Regions from separate parts of the Paenibacillus sp. J5 genome, predicted to be linked through region 1. Evidence: riboswitches for the same ligand, from Rfam matches in the RefSeq annotation. Region 1 holds a riboswitch; the other holds the start of a gene.
The links. Region 1 has a riboswitch for ZMP and ZTP ahead of ACY1JZ_RS05605 (DJ-1/PfpI family protein). Riboswitches for the same ligand answer to the same signal wherever they lie in the genome.
Positions count from the first base shown of each region.

Region 2: linked by a shared signal. The riboswitch ahead of rpiB (ribose 5-phosphate isomerase B) and the one ahead of ACY1JZ_RS05605 (DJ-1/PfpI family protein) in region 1 are both predicted to bind ZMP and ZTP.

Region 1 covers NZ_JBUEDD010000003.1:59,245-66,960, forward strand. The annotation lists gene ACY1JZ_RS05575 (sensor histidine kinase) at 1-632, opposite strand, end outside; gene ACY1JZ_RS05580 (hypothetical protein) at 801-1,622, opposite strand; gene ACY1JZ_RS05585 (hypothetical protein) at 1,703-1,897, shown strand; gene ACY1JZ_RS05590 (hypothetical protein) at 2,140-2,577, shown strand; gene sda (sporulation histidine kinase inhibitor Sda) at 2,615-2,791, shown strand; gene ACY1JZ_RS05600 (hypothetical protein) at 3,668-4,120, shown strand; ZMP/ZTP riboswitch at 5,304-5,382, shown strand; gene ACY1JZ_RS05605 (DJ-1/PfpI family protein) at 5,440-6,042, shown strand; gene ACY1JZ_RS05610 (DsbA family protein) at 6,277-7,209, shown strand; gene ACY1JZ_RS05615 (SDR family NAD(P)-dependent oxidoreductase) at 7,319-7,716, opposite strand, start outside.
Region 2 covers NZ_JBUEDD010000003.1:430,253-437,968, reverse strand. The annotation lists gene wecB (non-hydrolyzing UDP-N-acetylglucosamine 2-epimerase) at 1-855, opposite strand, end outside; gene upp (uracil phosphoribosyltransferase) at 869-1,504, opposite strand; gene glyA (serine hydroxymethyltransferase) at 1,744-2,991, opposite strand; gene ACY1JZ_RS07050 (TIGR01440 family protein) at 3,097-3,702, opposite strand; gene rpiB (ribose 5-phosphate isomerase B) at 3,716-4,174, opposite strand; ZMP/ZTP riboswitch at 4,371-4,451, opposite strand; gene ACY1JZ_RS07040 (low molecular weight protein arginine phosphatase) at 4,508-5,092, opposite strand; gene ACY1JZ_RS07035 (manganese efflux pump MntP) at 5,143-5,703, opposite strand; gene ACY1JZ_RS07030 (L-threonylcarbamoyladenylate synthase) at 5,798-6,874, opposite strand; gene spoIIR (stage II sporulation protein R) at 7,093-7,716, opposite strand, start outside.

The DNA.
Region 1 (7,716 bases):
TGGGAGGCGAGTTGTTGGAGTCTTCTGGTCAGCTTGCGGATCAGCAGCACATTCTCCAGACTCACCTCCAGATAGGAGGTGATCAGTTGCAGCCAATGCAGCTCCTCCTTGCCCAGCATCGTATTGGATTTCTTCCGCGTGATGACCAGATAGCTCGTATACTCTTCATGGCTGTTCATCTCGATAAATGTATAGTACGGATCAATAGGCCTCGGGGAGGCGTCTGCAAGCTGCCTGATCTGAGCCGTATCGACTTCTCCCGCGTAGATGATTTCCGTATCGTTCCTGTATCGGAACACGACAGCGGCTCCTGTCACATGAAGAGTGTCCACAATCTCAGCGAGAATAATATCCTTCAGCTCGCGGAGGCTGGAGATTGTTCCGAGTTTCTTGGAGATGTTCTTCAATGCCGTGTTCAGGACGTGTTTCCTTGGGAACAGCACGGATTCAAAGCGTGTGGTCCAATACTCGGCTGAATAGAGCACCCATGTAATCAGAAGCAGTGAAGCAGTGAATAGGAACAGAATCTGCTTCTTATCCGCTGTAGTATGGATTAAACCTACATAACTCCCTGTAAGCAAGCTGACCGGAATAATGGCCAGCAGGCCAGCGGACAGAATTCGGCGAATCATAAGGTCGAAATCGTATAACTTGTCCGTAGCGATCATATAAGCAAATGAAATCGGGAAAAGCAGGATAATCCAACTTGTGTATATGAAATCTAAAGCTTGAATACCTTTAATCAATTTAGGGAGAAACGAAAAACAGATTACCGGTAAAAATGAGACCATACACGCTAGTCATACACTCTTGATGATGCTGGACATGTGAGATTGTTGCTTGCGGAATCTGACATACAGCATCGTTAAGATGTACATATTGAACAAAAATCCGAGCAGGAAAAAACCTAAGGTAACGGACGGATTATAAAGATGGATTTCATAGGCCGTCGTAGGATATAAGTACAAGAATCGGATTAAAAATCCTGTGGCGGCAAGTGCATACATGAACGACAAGATTCGTCTGGGTAGCCGTATGTCGCCCTTCTCCTCGAAGAAGACGACCAGGAAATGATAAAACACGATTGGCAGCATCATCATCAAGTTGGTAATGATAAGCTTACCCAAAATATCCCCTCGAATAGAAGCACCATAACTCATATAGATGAGCGCCATGGTCATAAAGACGGCTGCAAGCCATCTGGCGGATGGAGACTGGCGCATTTTTATCAGTAGCAAAATCGCCATAAACAAGCATACGAATTCCTCTATTGCTGGAATAATATCCTCAGTAATAGCGCTAACGTTAGTGACATCGATAGACTGCTCTGCCCCGTCTCTCATAATCACCAGTGTGTGTGCTTGCTCAACAGCTTGCCACTTCGTAACGAAGGGAGACTCGTCGGGAGGTCTGCCGTCCACCTGTTGGACGATGTCCCCAACCTGAATTCCTAGTCTAAAACCAGCGCCTTCTGGAGGTAGCTCCTTGACTATCCATTGCTGCTGGGGAGTTAGCTCCAGATAAATCCCGTGATAGGGAAAATAGAATGTAAGGAATGAGCACCACACCTGCAAGACAATAAACAGCGGAATCCCTAGCCATAATAGAAGCTTGCTCTTCATCGCAATAACACTTCCCTCTATTAATATATTTGTTATAATATGTATTGCAAGGTACTCGTCTGGGAAAGGGGTGACCTCCTATGCCTGCTATCCAGCTTAACCCGAAGCTGCACCGTGCCGTACATTTATTAAAAAGCGTCAAAGCACGTGATTTTGAAAGCTCTTTCATTAATAATCTGTCATTATCACAAGAAGAGTCCGCCGCACTGAATCGCTTATTTAATCATCCATCGAAAAGCGGGGAAGAAAAACGATCGAATGTTTTTTGGCTCTAACCGCCCTAGTTCTATTTTACCAAAAATAAAGAAATATTGCATAAATTTAGCAGTGTGCTAAGATGCAATCTTTTTTTCGTCTTCACGCAAATTTTTCTTCAATATTTGCATGAACACGCAACTGGTTGCGTGTTGACGCAACGAAAGTATGTGATGACATCAGGCGCAGTTAACCTTATCATAATTTACATAAATATGGAATTGAATTTGAGGCACGTAGGACGAAAGGGGGAAGTTAACAGATGAAGGATAGAGCGATGAGCCGATGGAGTACCTATGACCCCTATTATATCGAGTTAGGCGATAAAAAAATTGTCGACATCATCATTACCCACCATGCGCAGAATCGCTGGATTTCCCGGGTGGACAGTGGAAGGGCGGGGCTTGAGGAGATAGGCCATTTCAAATGGGATCGGCTGAAGCGTGGTCAGATTGAACCGTATTACCGGCACGATGAAGACGTCTATATCGTCGATGATGATCTTCTCATGGTTGTGAACTTTGCCGTATCCGAACAAGAGAGGGACCTGATCGGCAACCCTCTGCACAAGATGTTGATCATTACCTTCCTGGGCAGACTATCGGAATCGTTGGAGCTGCGAGATTTGAGAAGCTATTATTCGTGGCTGCGCCATTCCCGAAGAATGACCTTGGTGAAGAATGCCAGAACAAGAAAATGATACATAACCGATGAAACTAAAATGAGGCGAGAACCCTATGAAATCACTCACAGATCAGGAGCTAATGACGGTATATGAGGATGACGTCGAACTACAGCTTGAGAAGGAATTCCTTGACCTGCTGCTCATAGAGATCCATGCACGAGGACTAAGCACCGGACAGGAGAAGCAGGTGAAGGCGCGACAACTATTGATGTTGGGCAGCACGAAATAGAAAGGGCTCTACTCCTATTGACCTTGCTCACGCTCGTTGTAGATTCAGTGCTTATGGTTACCGCTTTAACGGTCTGAGGATTGAACTGACTCGACTAAGGACTTGCCGATCGGAATCTATTTAGCTATTGGAGAAAGTCTTATGATACGGGCAGTCTTTCTGCCATTTTACACGTAGCTGATGAACGCGATCTAATTGCGGCGTGTAAGCAGACTCCTCCTGCACTATGTTTAATAGCTTTCGCCGTTTCTGATTAACTTCATAATTAATATTTTTTCCTCTTTTGGAAACTGAGCTAAAATAGTGATCTCAGTGTTTGGAAAGCAAGATTGCATTCCTCTCTATCAATCAATAACCATATTTTTTCAATAGTATTGAAGGATCATGATGGTAGGCGTGTAAATATATTGAGTAAAGATGATTTCTTGAACTTTATTAATAGTATGTATCAAGAAAAATACAATGCTTTTCTCAAACGTTATGGCACGATGAATGTTAAATGCTTACCAAGAGAACAATTTTATAGTCATATTAATGGGCAACGCAAGAAGGGATTTTTTTATAACTTATTTAAGTGACATGTTGTCAAGCTAAATGTGACAGTTCTTCCATGGTGGCTTCACATCCCAGACATATTATAATGGAGCGCACCTCGTAGCGGAGGAAACCGTTCAAAGCAATGGAACGGTGGTTGGGAAGGCGAGTTATCTGCGCGGCAATGCGCTGGTGATGAGAGAGGACGCCGGGCTGTTAAATCAATACTGTCAGCTAGTACCTATGGCTGGCTATTCCTTGTTCGAATCTACGGGGTTGTACTAAAAACGACTATCTGTAAATAGAAAATGAGGGGGGATTCTTATTAAGAGATTTTTATTTGTGAATAATAAAACAATTATTTCCTTTGGGTTATATTTAGTTTTAATATCTTTCATTCCTATATTAATATTATTTTTAATTGAAGTAAGCATGGTTACAAAAACGGTGATATCATTTTTATGGTTATTTTCGTTGTCATCATATTATTATTTTACTATATTAGATAAAAAAATATTTATAGGAAGTGAGGGTGTAGCATTTTGTTCACATAAAGTGAAAAAAGTTTTGAAATGGACAAATATTAAAGAAATCGGTGTTGTGGAGTATGCTCCTTTTCCAGTAGCCTATTCCGCTCGATTTATTTGTTTTTCGATAGACATAGGCAGTACTGGTAGAAGGATCTTGAAGTTCGAAGAAAATTATATTTATGTCAAATATCAAGAGGCTATAATTACAGAAATATTGAAGTATTGGGATAATGAAATAATCGGCCTAGATGATTCAGATAATTAAACTCACTTATTTCTTTCCCTTTGGATTTAGGGCTTCATTAATGTTCTCAATGTCTTTTTTTATCTGTTTGAGATCGTTATCAACGGATCTTTTGAACTCAGATTTGTTAATTGCAGTTCGGAAAACCAGCTTGATAATATATACAATGACAATAATAACCACCAATATTAACACTAGACCGCTTATTCCAACACCCTGCATTTATAAAACACCCCACTGTAGATAGCTCCAAGACTGGCTCAGCCCCGAAACTTGCGCATTTATCTATCATTGATTAAGGAATACAGTAACATAATAAGCAACGAACAACAGCAGCAGACATACGATGGAAAACAAGAGACGGAATCTAACAGAAACTTTTCGGAATAACAACGTTCCCAGACCTGTAGCCACGACTGATATGATCAAGGGATGAACTATAGCATAGTAATATTTCTGTTCCGTTGACAATAGATACGGCTCACTTAATGTAATGAGGTCAATCCTCAACGAAGATACGCAGAACATAATCAGCACTAAAACGGTATAAAATATGGAATACCATAACAAATACAGTCTCATCATACTCCCCCTAGGCGTTTTTATCCACTCGTGAACGGACAAGTGATCTTCATTGTGGTATCATAATCAATATATTACTATATTCCACAAAAATCCAGGCCGTTATAGTGAATAAGTAAATACAGATTGAGGTGATTCTTATGCTGCACTATGCTGGAAGCCCCATCATGCCTTGCCTGTAAGGGATGCGCAGTCCCTTGGCTCCTTTGCAGGCGGGGCCTTTTCCCAAGGGGTGTGGTGGAATGAAGAAGGCATCTGGTAATCGGACTCGAGCGTATTACAGGCATCATCGGCAACGGGTGATCAGGAGAAAGTGCAAGATCGTTGCGCGGTTTGGATGGGAAGTGAAGGCTGTCGGCAGGTTTGCCAAGGGGAAGATTCACTGTTCCTGCAGATACTGCAGGGCAAAGACTTGGGAGATCGGGTTTCCCAAATCCGAGCTTGTACGGAGACCCCCGATAGAGGTCTGTCCGATGGATGATGTGTGATGTGTGATGCATAGGGGCAGGAGCCTTGCTGTGCATCGTGGCTGCGAGGGTACAGAATGTAGAACATGCAGCCGTGATCCAATAATCCCGTCAACGGATGGCGCGGCCCTCGCCGCATGGGAGTCTGGTGTAACAAAGGTATGTGTGACTGGCATAACGTAGGCCACTACGGGGGAGCACATATTTCATAAGCCGTATGCCTGGGCAAAGTATCTGATCCTCGATCGGATACTTATTTTAGTTCCACGAATGAAAGGGCAGGTGTTCCTGATGAGGATGGCTTACATTTTGTTTGAGAAGATGACGACGTTAGACTTTGTTGGTTTCCATGAAGCGGTATCCTGGCTGAGCATTCTTAACGTGATGGAAGGGGTCTCGTGGGATCTGTGTGCGAACCAGGAGGAGATTACAGATGACCGAGGGATGACGATCAAAATACAGCACGTATGCCCTGATCTATCGGGGTATGATCTGATCTTTATCCCCGGCGGGATGCCGACTAGAGCCATGAGAGACGATACGGAGTTTGTGTCGTGGCTTCGCACGGCCCGTGATGTACCGTACAAAGTATCGGTCTGCACAGGTGCGTTGCTTCTGGGGGCGGCAGGGTTTTTGGAGGGCAAGAGGGCGACAACGAACCCGTCAGCATATGAGCTGCTGGAGCCATACTGCGCCGAGGTAGTTAAAGCACGTGTCGTGCGTGATGAGAATACTTACACAGGCGGCGGGGTCTCGGCCTCTATCGATCTGGGCTTATATCTGATTGAATCCTTGACGAATGCGGAGGTGGCGAGAAAGGTGCAAGCCAAGATGGACTATCCGTACTATCAGTCAGGAAACCTGACGAATGTATACATGCCTGACGAATTGTAGCCGGGTATAGCGACTCCATTGTAAGCTCGTATATCATGTCTCAACTCTCCATTAGTATCTTATTAGATACTTAGTCATAATAATGATCATACTTGTTCTATTTTATCTAAGTTCTATAATTGTATCATAAGCAGGATAGTAGCCGAGCTGATGTTGTCTATTGGCCAAGCCAGTAGCTGCTGAACCGATAGCACGACTAGCACGACATACAACTTCGGAAAGGTGATGCAGAGAATGAGTAATGACAATATGATGTGTGATTTGGAGACAGGTGTCTGTGGCGTGGTCGATGAGGAGCCCATCCAGGCCTTCGAGCTGGAGCAGAGGATGAAGAAAATAACGCTGTATTACGTGACGGACCCGATCTGCTCGCATTGCTGGGCACTTGAGCCTGTGCTCCATCGCTTCATTCAACAGTATGGTGCCTATTTTAATGTCCATACGGTCATGGGCGGCCTGCTGGCCAACTGGCATGGGTTCAGCGATGCTTCGAATGGGATTCGAAACCCTGCCGATGTGGAGCATCATTGGAAGGAAGTAGGCGAGCATTCGCGCATGCCGATCGACGGAACGTTATGGGGGACGAATCCTATCCAATCCTCGTACCCGCCATCCCGAGTTTTTAAAGTGATTCAGACCCGTCATGAGGGAAGAGAGAATGAATTTTTGCGGAGAGCGAGAGAGGCCGTATTTGCCTTTAATCTCAATATCGGGGAAACGCAGGTACTCATGGAGCTCGTCAACCAGATGGGGCTGAATGGGGCGCAGATAGTGGAACAATCCGAGCTCGAAGAGGCGCAGAATCTGCTGGAGCAAGATTTTGACCTTGTAGCCAGACTCGGCGTCAGAGGCTTCCCAACCATCATCATGATGGATGAGGAGGGCAAAGGAGTGAAGATTGTTGGCGCTCGGACATTGGAAACCTACGTGGACGCTCTGGAGCAGCTCTTGAAGAACCAGGTGAAGCCGAAGCCGGTTCGCCCCCTGGCGAAGTGGATGGAGGAGAGCCCGCTGTTGTTCTCGAAGGAAATCGAAGTGATGTACGGAGTCGAGTCCAGTGAGGTTGCGGGGCTGATTGCCGCGGAGCTGCCAGAGGATTCCTATCGCATTGAGCATATCCTGGGGGAATTGTACGTTGTGAATTCAGCGAGAGAGGGAAGAGGCTAAGCTTCCTGTTTTGTAATCAAAGACCCCGCACTATAACGCTCATCCAAGCATAACCTCTGGTGTAGCAGGTATGCTTGGATGTAGCTGGAATCAACCTGACGCCACAGCGCTACAACGTTTGGCCGCTATCTACCGTAATAATCTGCCCCGTCATCGATTCCTGCTCCAGAGCGGAGCAGATCATGGAGGCAATATCCTCAGGTGTTGCAATCTGCTGCAACAGAAGATGTGGAGCGAGCTTCTTCATCTGCTCCTCTCTTCCGGCCCACCATCTCGTCTCGACCGCTCCGGGCACGATGCAGTTGACGCGAATATCGGGGGCTAGAGCCCGAGCCAGTGATTTCGTCAGGCCATGGACCGCAGCCTTCGATACGGCGTAGGGGAGTGAAGAGCCTAGCCCGGTCTGCCCTGCAATACTGCCCAGATTAACGATGGCGCCCTGTTTATTTTCCTTCATGAGCGGCGCTACTGCCCGCGCGCAATAGAACATCCCTTTCACATTAACAT
Region 2 (7,716 bases), 370 kb from region 1:
AGAATCGGTCATAATCATGTACGTGTGAGGATAGAAATTGTGAAACTCAAATACATCCAGCGGCTCGATCAGCCGAATGCGCGGATGATCACCGAGCAGCTCCTGAGCCGGCTCACGAACAGCCGGATTCGGATGTACCGCATAGATGATCGCGACATCCTCATGCTCATCGGCGATCCGCTTGACCGCCCGGAATACATTGCGGTGCGGCTCACCGAGCGATTCCCTGCGATGCGCAGTCATCAGTATTACCCGTTTCCCCTTCGCCCAATCAAGCACAGGGTGCCCGAAGTCTTCACTGACCGTGTACTGGAATACGTCGGTCGCCGTATTGCCAGTAACATAGATACGGCTGTCCGGCTTGTTCTCCTGGCGCAGATTATTCGCTGAACGCTCTGTAGGCGCGAAATGGACGTCCGACAAGACACCCGCAAGCTGGCGATTCATCTCCTCCGGGTACGGCGAGAGCTTATTCCATGTGCGCAGTCCGGCCTCCACATGCCCGACCTGAATCTGCTGCAGGAAGGAGGCGTAGCTAGCTAGAAATGCAGTCTGTGTATCGCCATGCACCAGCACCATGTCCGGCTTCGACTCGCGCAGGATCGGCTCCAGCCCCTCCAGCACGCGCACGGTCGTCTCGGTCAAGGTCTGGCGTTCCTTCATCACGTTCAAATCATAATCTGGCTGAATCTTGAAAAATTCCAGCACCTGATCCAGCATCTGACGATGCTGAGCCGTGACGCACACGAGCGACTCGATATGCTCGGGATGCTTCTGAAGCTCCAGTACGAGCGGAGCCATCTTCACCGCCTCGGGACGGGTGCCGAAAATGCTCATAATTTTCAATTTGGACAACGTTCCCTCACTCCTAATTATGCATCGTTCCGAACATCCGGTCTCCAGCGTCGCCAAGTCCAGGAATAATATAGCCATGCTCATCCAGATGGCTGTCCTGCGCGGCAACATAAATATCGACATCAGGATGCGCCTTCTGCACCGCTGCCACACCCTCCGGCGCAGCGATCAGACACATCAGCTTGATCTGCTTGCAGCCGCGATTCTTCAGCGATTCAATCGCTGCATTGGCCGAGCCGCCTGTTGCCAGCATCGGATCAATGACGATCAACAGCCGCTCCGCCGCATCTGTCGGCAGATTAATATAATATTCGACCGGCTGCAGCGTCTCCGGATTGCGAGACAGGCCAATATGTCCCACCTTCGCCGACGGAATCAGCTTGAGCATGCCTTCGACCATGCCAAGACCTGCTCGCAGGATAGGAATGAGTCCAACCATGCGACCGGACACCACCTTGCACTCCGCCGTCGCTACAGGTGTATCCACATTTATACTTACAAGCGGAACATCCCGTGTAATTTCATAGGCCATCAAGGTTGCTACCTCATCCACGAGCTCCCGGAAGTCCTTCGTATTGGTATGTTTATCGCGAATAAATGTCAGCTTGTGCTGAATTAGCGGATGATCGCAAACGATCAATCTGCCCATGAGTTCGTCCTCCTTAAACCATCTGTGGTAGCTGTTTATCCAAACCATTATAGCATTGTCGGGACGAGGCTGCACGCAAACAATTGAACAACTTCAAAAATTATGTCGCTTCAGCCACTCAGTTGAGTCAGATCATCTCCGAGATCGCCTCATGATGCAAGCTACCTCCCGCCTGCAAATTCAAACGCCCGAAAGTCCAAGAGGACCTCCGGGCGTTCTGTTCGGGCTAGCAAGCCAAATTAGTAAGTCAGACCAGAGTACAATGGATACTGAGCAGTCAGCTCGCGCACCTTGGCTTTGGATGCTGCCAGCACAGCCTCATCCTTAGGATTCTTCAGCACGTCAGCAATCACGTCGGCAATGACCTTCATCGCCGCCTCATCCATGCCGCGGGAAGTAGCCGCCGGCGTTCCCAGACGAATGCCGCTTGTAACGAATGGGCTGGTCGGATCGAATGGAATCGCATTTTTGTTCGCTGTAATGCCAACCTGATCCAGCACATGCTCAGCTTCCTTGCCTGTAATATTCAGATTGCGCGTATCGATCAGCATCAGGTGGTTGTCTGTACCGCCAGATACCAGATTCAGGCCGCGAGCGACCAGTCCTTCAGCCAGCACCTTGGCATTCTTGACTACATTCTCGCCATAGGCTTTGAAGGAAGGCTGCAATGCTTCACCCAGCGCAACCGCTTTGGCCGCGATCACATGCATCAACGGGCCGCCTTGCGTGCCAGGGAATACCGCTTTGTCAATCGCTGCTGCCCACGGCTTGCGGCACAGAATCATCCCGCCGCGCGGACCGCGCAAGGTTTTGTGTGTAGTGGTCGTTACGAAATGGGCATGTGGAACAGGGCTTGGATGCTGGCCGGATGCAACCAGACCCGCGATATGCGCCATGTCCACCATGAACAGCGCGCCTACGTCGTTTGCGATTTGTCCGAGCTTTTCAAAATCGATGATGCGCGGATACGCGCTCGCACCGGCAACGATCATTTTAGGACGATGCTTGAATGCCGCCTTGCGTACCTCTTCATAATCAATGGTGAAGCTGTCTTCGCTAACGCCATACGCTACGAAGTTGTACAGCAGACCGGAGGCATTGACCGGGCTGCCATGCGTCAGGTGACCGCCGTGCGCCAGGTTCATGCCAAGCACCGTATCGCCAGGCTTAAGCGCCGCCAGGTAGACCGCCATATTGGCTTGTGCGCCAGAGTGCGGCTGCACGTTCACATGCTCTGCGCCAAACAGCTCCAGCGCGCGCTTGCGGGCGATGTCCTCCGCGATGTCCACATACTCACAGCCGCCATAGAACCGTTTGCCTGGATAGCCTTCCGCATATTTGTTGGTCAGTGCAGAGCCCATTGCTTCCATAACGGCCTCGCTGACGATATTCTCCGATGCGATCAGCTCGATGTTATCGCGCTGGCGCTGAAGCTCCAGATTAAGCGCATGTAAAATTTCAGGGTCCTGCTTGCGTAAGTTTTCCATTGTCTGCTCCTCCTAACCGCTCCATGGCGGCAATATAATTGAATGCTGAACGCTCCATCTGGCACCCGATTCGGCTTACACCCATCGGTCATAAGGAACGGACTGCTACTTGCATGTATCGTGCTGCGAGTCGTCCATCGGGTGGGCAGTAGGCTGCGCCTCCAGCTCGTAAACGGCTCGCGCGCCGCCGATCAGCTTCGGACGTGTCCATGCCATCGAGACATGGGCTTCGCCCAACTGCTTGATAGACGGTCGAACCGGCACCGCCACCTTGCGCAGATGCATCCCGATGAAGGTATCGCCGATGTCAATGCCTGCATGAGCTTGTACGGACTCAACCAGCACGGCATCCGGCAGGCTGCGATAGGCATATGCAGCCATCGACCCGCCCGCACCAGGCACCGGCACCGCCCCTACTTCCTCCAGCCCGTATCGATCGGCTGCCTCCCGCGAGAGGACAAGCGCCCGATTCAGATGCTCACAGCACTGGAAGACGGGGTAGAAGCCTAATTGTTCCTGAACGGCCGAGACTCCGGCATAGATCTGCCTGGCAACATCAAGCGTACCCGCCGTTCCGATACGCTGACCGAGCACCTCGCTGGTGCTGACGCCAATAACCAACAACTGGCCGGCGCGAAGCCTGCCAACCTCGGCAAGCTCCCTCACCAATTTCTCCGTCTGGACGGCAATTGCGTGAAGTCTGGTATCCATGGCCTGGCCTCTGTTAAGACTGGACGCTGAACTGCTGTTCCAACTGCTTGACCTTGTTGACCCGCCCGACATGCCGTTCTCCCTGGGAGAACGGCGTCTCCAGCCAGATGCGGATGATCTCCTGGGCTACCCCAGGTCCAACCACACGCTCGCCGAGCGCCAGCACATTCGTATCGTTGTGCTCGCGTGTCGCTTGGGCGGAGAACAGGTCATGCACCAGCGCGCAGCGAATGCCCGGAATCTTGTTGGCAGCAATCGACATGCCGATGCCAGTGCCGCAGATTAATATCCCTCTGTCTGCCGTCCCTTGCACGACGCGATCGCACACGCTCATTGCATAGTCGGGGTAATCAACAGACTGGTCGCAGCTACAGCCGAGATCTTCCACCTCATGCCCCAATTGTTGAATAAACGGAATAACAACATCCTTCAGCCGATACCCGGCATGATCGGCTCCAATAGCGATTTTCACACTAACAACCTCCTCGCAGGATCATCTCCGCCAAGCGTACCGCGCACGCACAAGGCGGGCACAGCTTCTTGCGGTTGCATACTGATCTTATTATACCTGATTTATCCTTACTTAACAGACAGGCTCCTATGGTTGCCATCCAGACCCCTGTCAGCCGCCACAAGACAAAAAAAGAGCAGGCGCGCACATGCACGCTAGCTCTTGCCCAGGCGACCGGCCGTATCATCCGATGCTCCATCGTGGTTACCCACTTCCGTCGCCAGTTACATCGGATCTGTCTTTGATATTCTCATCATAACGGAAATCGCAGCCAAAATCAATCATCGATCGCGCCTACTTGCCATCCTTCGACAATATGCCCAGCAGACGGTCAAGCGCCCTGTCAATCTCCTCCGCAGCCTGCGCATAGCGCTCCAGCGTACCCCCGAACGGGTCGGCAATATCGAATCCTGGAATACGACCCTCGAGCTCCAGCAGCCGCTGCCGCTGCTCATCGCTCAGCCTTCCGCCCAGCGCCTGATTCATATGCAGCTCCGTATATAGCCCCTCCAGCTCAGCAATATCAGCCAGAACGCGCGGATCATCCTCCACAAATTCCCTCAACGTGTGAGCCTTGTCCACCGCCTGCGGGTAGCGTTCAAGCAGATGTCGCTTATGCCCCGCGGTCATGGTCAGAATCAGATCCGCCCAGGCAACCGCCTCTGCCGTCAAGGCCCGCGAGACGCCATCATGCTGGACATTGAGCTGCGCCAGTGTCTTGGCTGCATGCGCGGAGACAGGCAATCCGTCCACTGTCGACACGCCCGCTGAACGCACCTCAATTGCCACTCCCTGCGCCTTGCTCTTATGTCGCAGCAGCGCCTCCGCCATCGGACTTCGGCATGTATTGCCTGTACATACAAACAAAATGCGCCTCACTGTATAACGCCCTCCTTATAAGCCCTCATACAATAGCTTACCACTTCCAATTATAATAAAAACATGATGCCGAATGCGAGCAGAACCATTCCTCCGCACGCCTCTCCATACTCGCCCAGAGTATGACTGACCCGTCGACCCAGAAGCAGTCCGAGCACCGACATCAGACCGCCGAAGAACCCGAACAGCAGCACCGTCATGACGACATCTGTTTTGAACATACCCATGGACACCCCCACCGAGAATGAGTCGATGCTGACGCTCAAGGCGAATACCGTTATGCCCCAGGCGGAGCGATGATTAAATGAACGCGCAGTCTCTCCCCGGAGCGAGTTATAGATCATATGCCCGCCCAGCAGCACAAGCAGACCTCCGGCAGCCAGCACCGCTACATCGCCGAGCAGATCGCTCATGTATCCACCTGTATACATACCCAGCAGAGGCATCAGAATATGGAATAACGCGATGACTGTGCTCAGCTTCAGAATATCCAGAAGACGGATGCCCCTCAATCCGATACCAATCCCCAAGGAGAAGGCATCCATACCTAGCGCAATTGCCATTAACAGCAAGGTAATGAACTGGCCAGCCTGCACGTTCGCTTCGATCATCCTGCTCCCCCCAACCCATGTCCGAATTCTCTCTCATTCATATGCGGACAGGTTAGGGATCATGCCGACAAGCTACAACGGCAGCGTGTGCTGCCTAGACCTGATCTATATGGCCAGAGGCGGCCTTGAGCAACCGGTTCATCAATGCCGCTCCAATCCCTTCCACTGGGCATGCTTCCGCCCAGATCGATTCGATCTGCTGCGCATCGAAGGCTCGCAAGGCGGCATATAGCCCGCGGGCAGCCGTTTCCAGATCGTTCAGACTGCCACAGACCGCCACCAGATCGGCCTCGAACAGCCCCTTATGCTCCTCATAGGTGAGCACTCCGGTTCTGAGGCCATTGCGGCTGGCCTCGGCCAGCTCGCGCCGAATATGAGCCGTGACGCGCTCCGCGTCTCCTGCTACCACAGTCAAACGACCCTGTGGTGCATAATGCCGGTACTTCATGCCTGGAGAACGCGGCGCCTGCTTTCCCGGATCCCAGCCGCTATCCTCCAGCACCTCGCCCACCTCCCGCAGCTCCTGCGCAGAGACGCCTCCAGGCCGCAGAATGCGAATCGCCTCACGCCCGCCATCGCCACCGCCAGGCACCAGTTCCACGACGGTCGATTCCAGTCCGACGCCCGCCGGACCGTCATCGACAATGCCACTGATCGCTCCAGCCAGATCGTCTGCCACATGCGCAGCCGCTGTCGGACTGGGACGGCCTGAGCGGTTCGCGCTTGGCCCAGCGACCGGGCAACCGGCAGCCGCAATCAGCCGCAGCGCGGTCTCATGGCGTGGCATTCGCACCCCCAGCGTATCCAGACCGGCGGTCACAAGCGGCGACACAGCTCCGGCGCGAGCGGGAAGCACCAGCGTCAGCGGGCCCGGCCAGAAGCGCTTCATCAGTTGCCCCGCCAGCTCGCTCCATGGCTCCAGCAGCTCCTCCAGTTGGCTGATGTCGGCCACATGAACGATGAGCGGATTGTCCGATGGCCGCCCCTTCGCGCGAAAGATGTCCGCCACTGCCTCTGTATTGCGGGCATCCGCCCCCAGGCCATAGACCGTCTCCGTCGGGAAGGCGACCGTGCCGCCCTCGCGCAGCATTGCAGCCGCTTCTCTTATTGCTTGCTCGTCCTGGTCTCCGCCTGCTCCCAAATGCCAGATACGGGTTGAGATTGATTTCAAGATGGATCATCCTTTTTATGTCATAATCATTATTACGAAGCTTCAATTGACTATCCTTCATGCATGGCTTCAATGGTTTAATATCACAGTATGGCATTTCCACTTGAATATCAACCGTCAAATGAAAAAATCCAGAATGCTAGATTCCGGATTCCCCCTCTTATCTTCTTCTCCATCCCAACGATAAACTAGCAAGCTGCATATTAGACTCAGGAGTGTTAAGAGAACAGCCCCTTCACAAATTGGATCATCGACTTGAGCATTTCCCAGAGGAAGAACTTCACCTCCGTCTCCGGCGCATCCTCCCCGTCTCCTGCCGAATCTGCCTGTGCGTCTGCCGATACCGCCTGCACCTCTCCGTCGGGTGCTTCCGTGGCGGATTTCGTTGTCCCCTCGCTGCCGCCTGCTGCTGCGGAAGCCGTCGCTTCCCCGCTCACCCCGTCTACGAAGCACAGGGGAGGGAACAGCACACACCACCAGTTCTGTCCTTCACCGCTGCCCAGCGTAATTCGCAACGCTTCATAGTCGCCTGCCGGATACACCGTATGTCCATACATCTTGGTAGGGAATGGAACGACGCCCAATTCAACGCTGTAGCCATATTGGAAGCCCCGTGCTTGGAGCTCTTCACCAACCGCCTGCTGGAGTTCAGGAAGTCTCGCAGTAATCACAGCACGCGCTTGCTCGATCGTCTGCAGCTCCGGAGCCCAGTCCGCCATCTTCGCGATGACTGCATCCCGTACCTGCCGTTTCACCAGTTGATCCTGCGGCGAATCGGAGTTTGCCAGCACGCGCAGCCGGATCGCCTCCTGCGGAATTTCTCCTTCAGCAACAGCGGCATC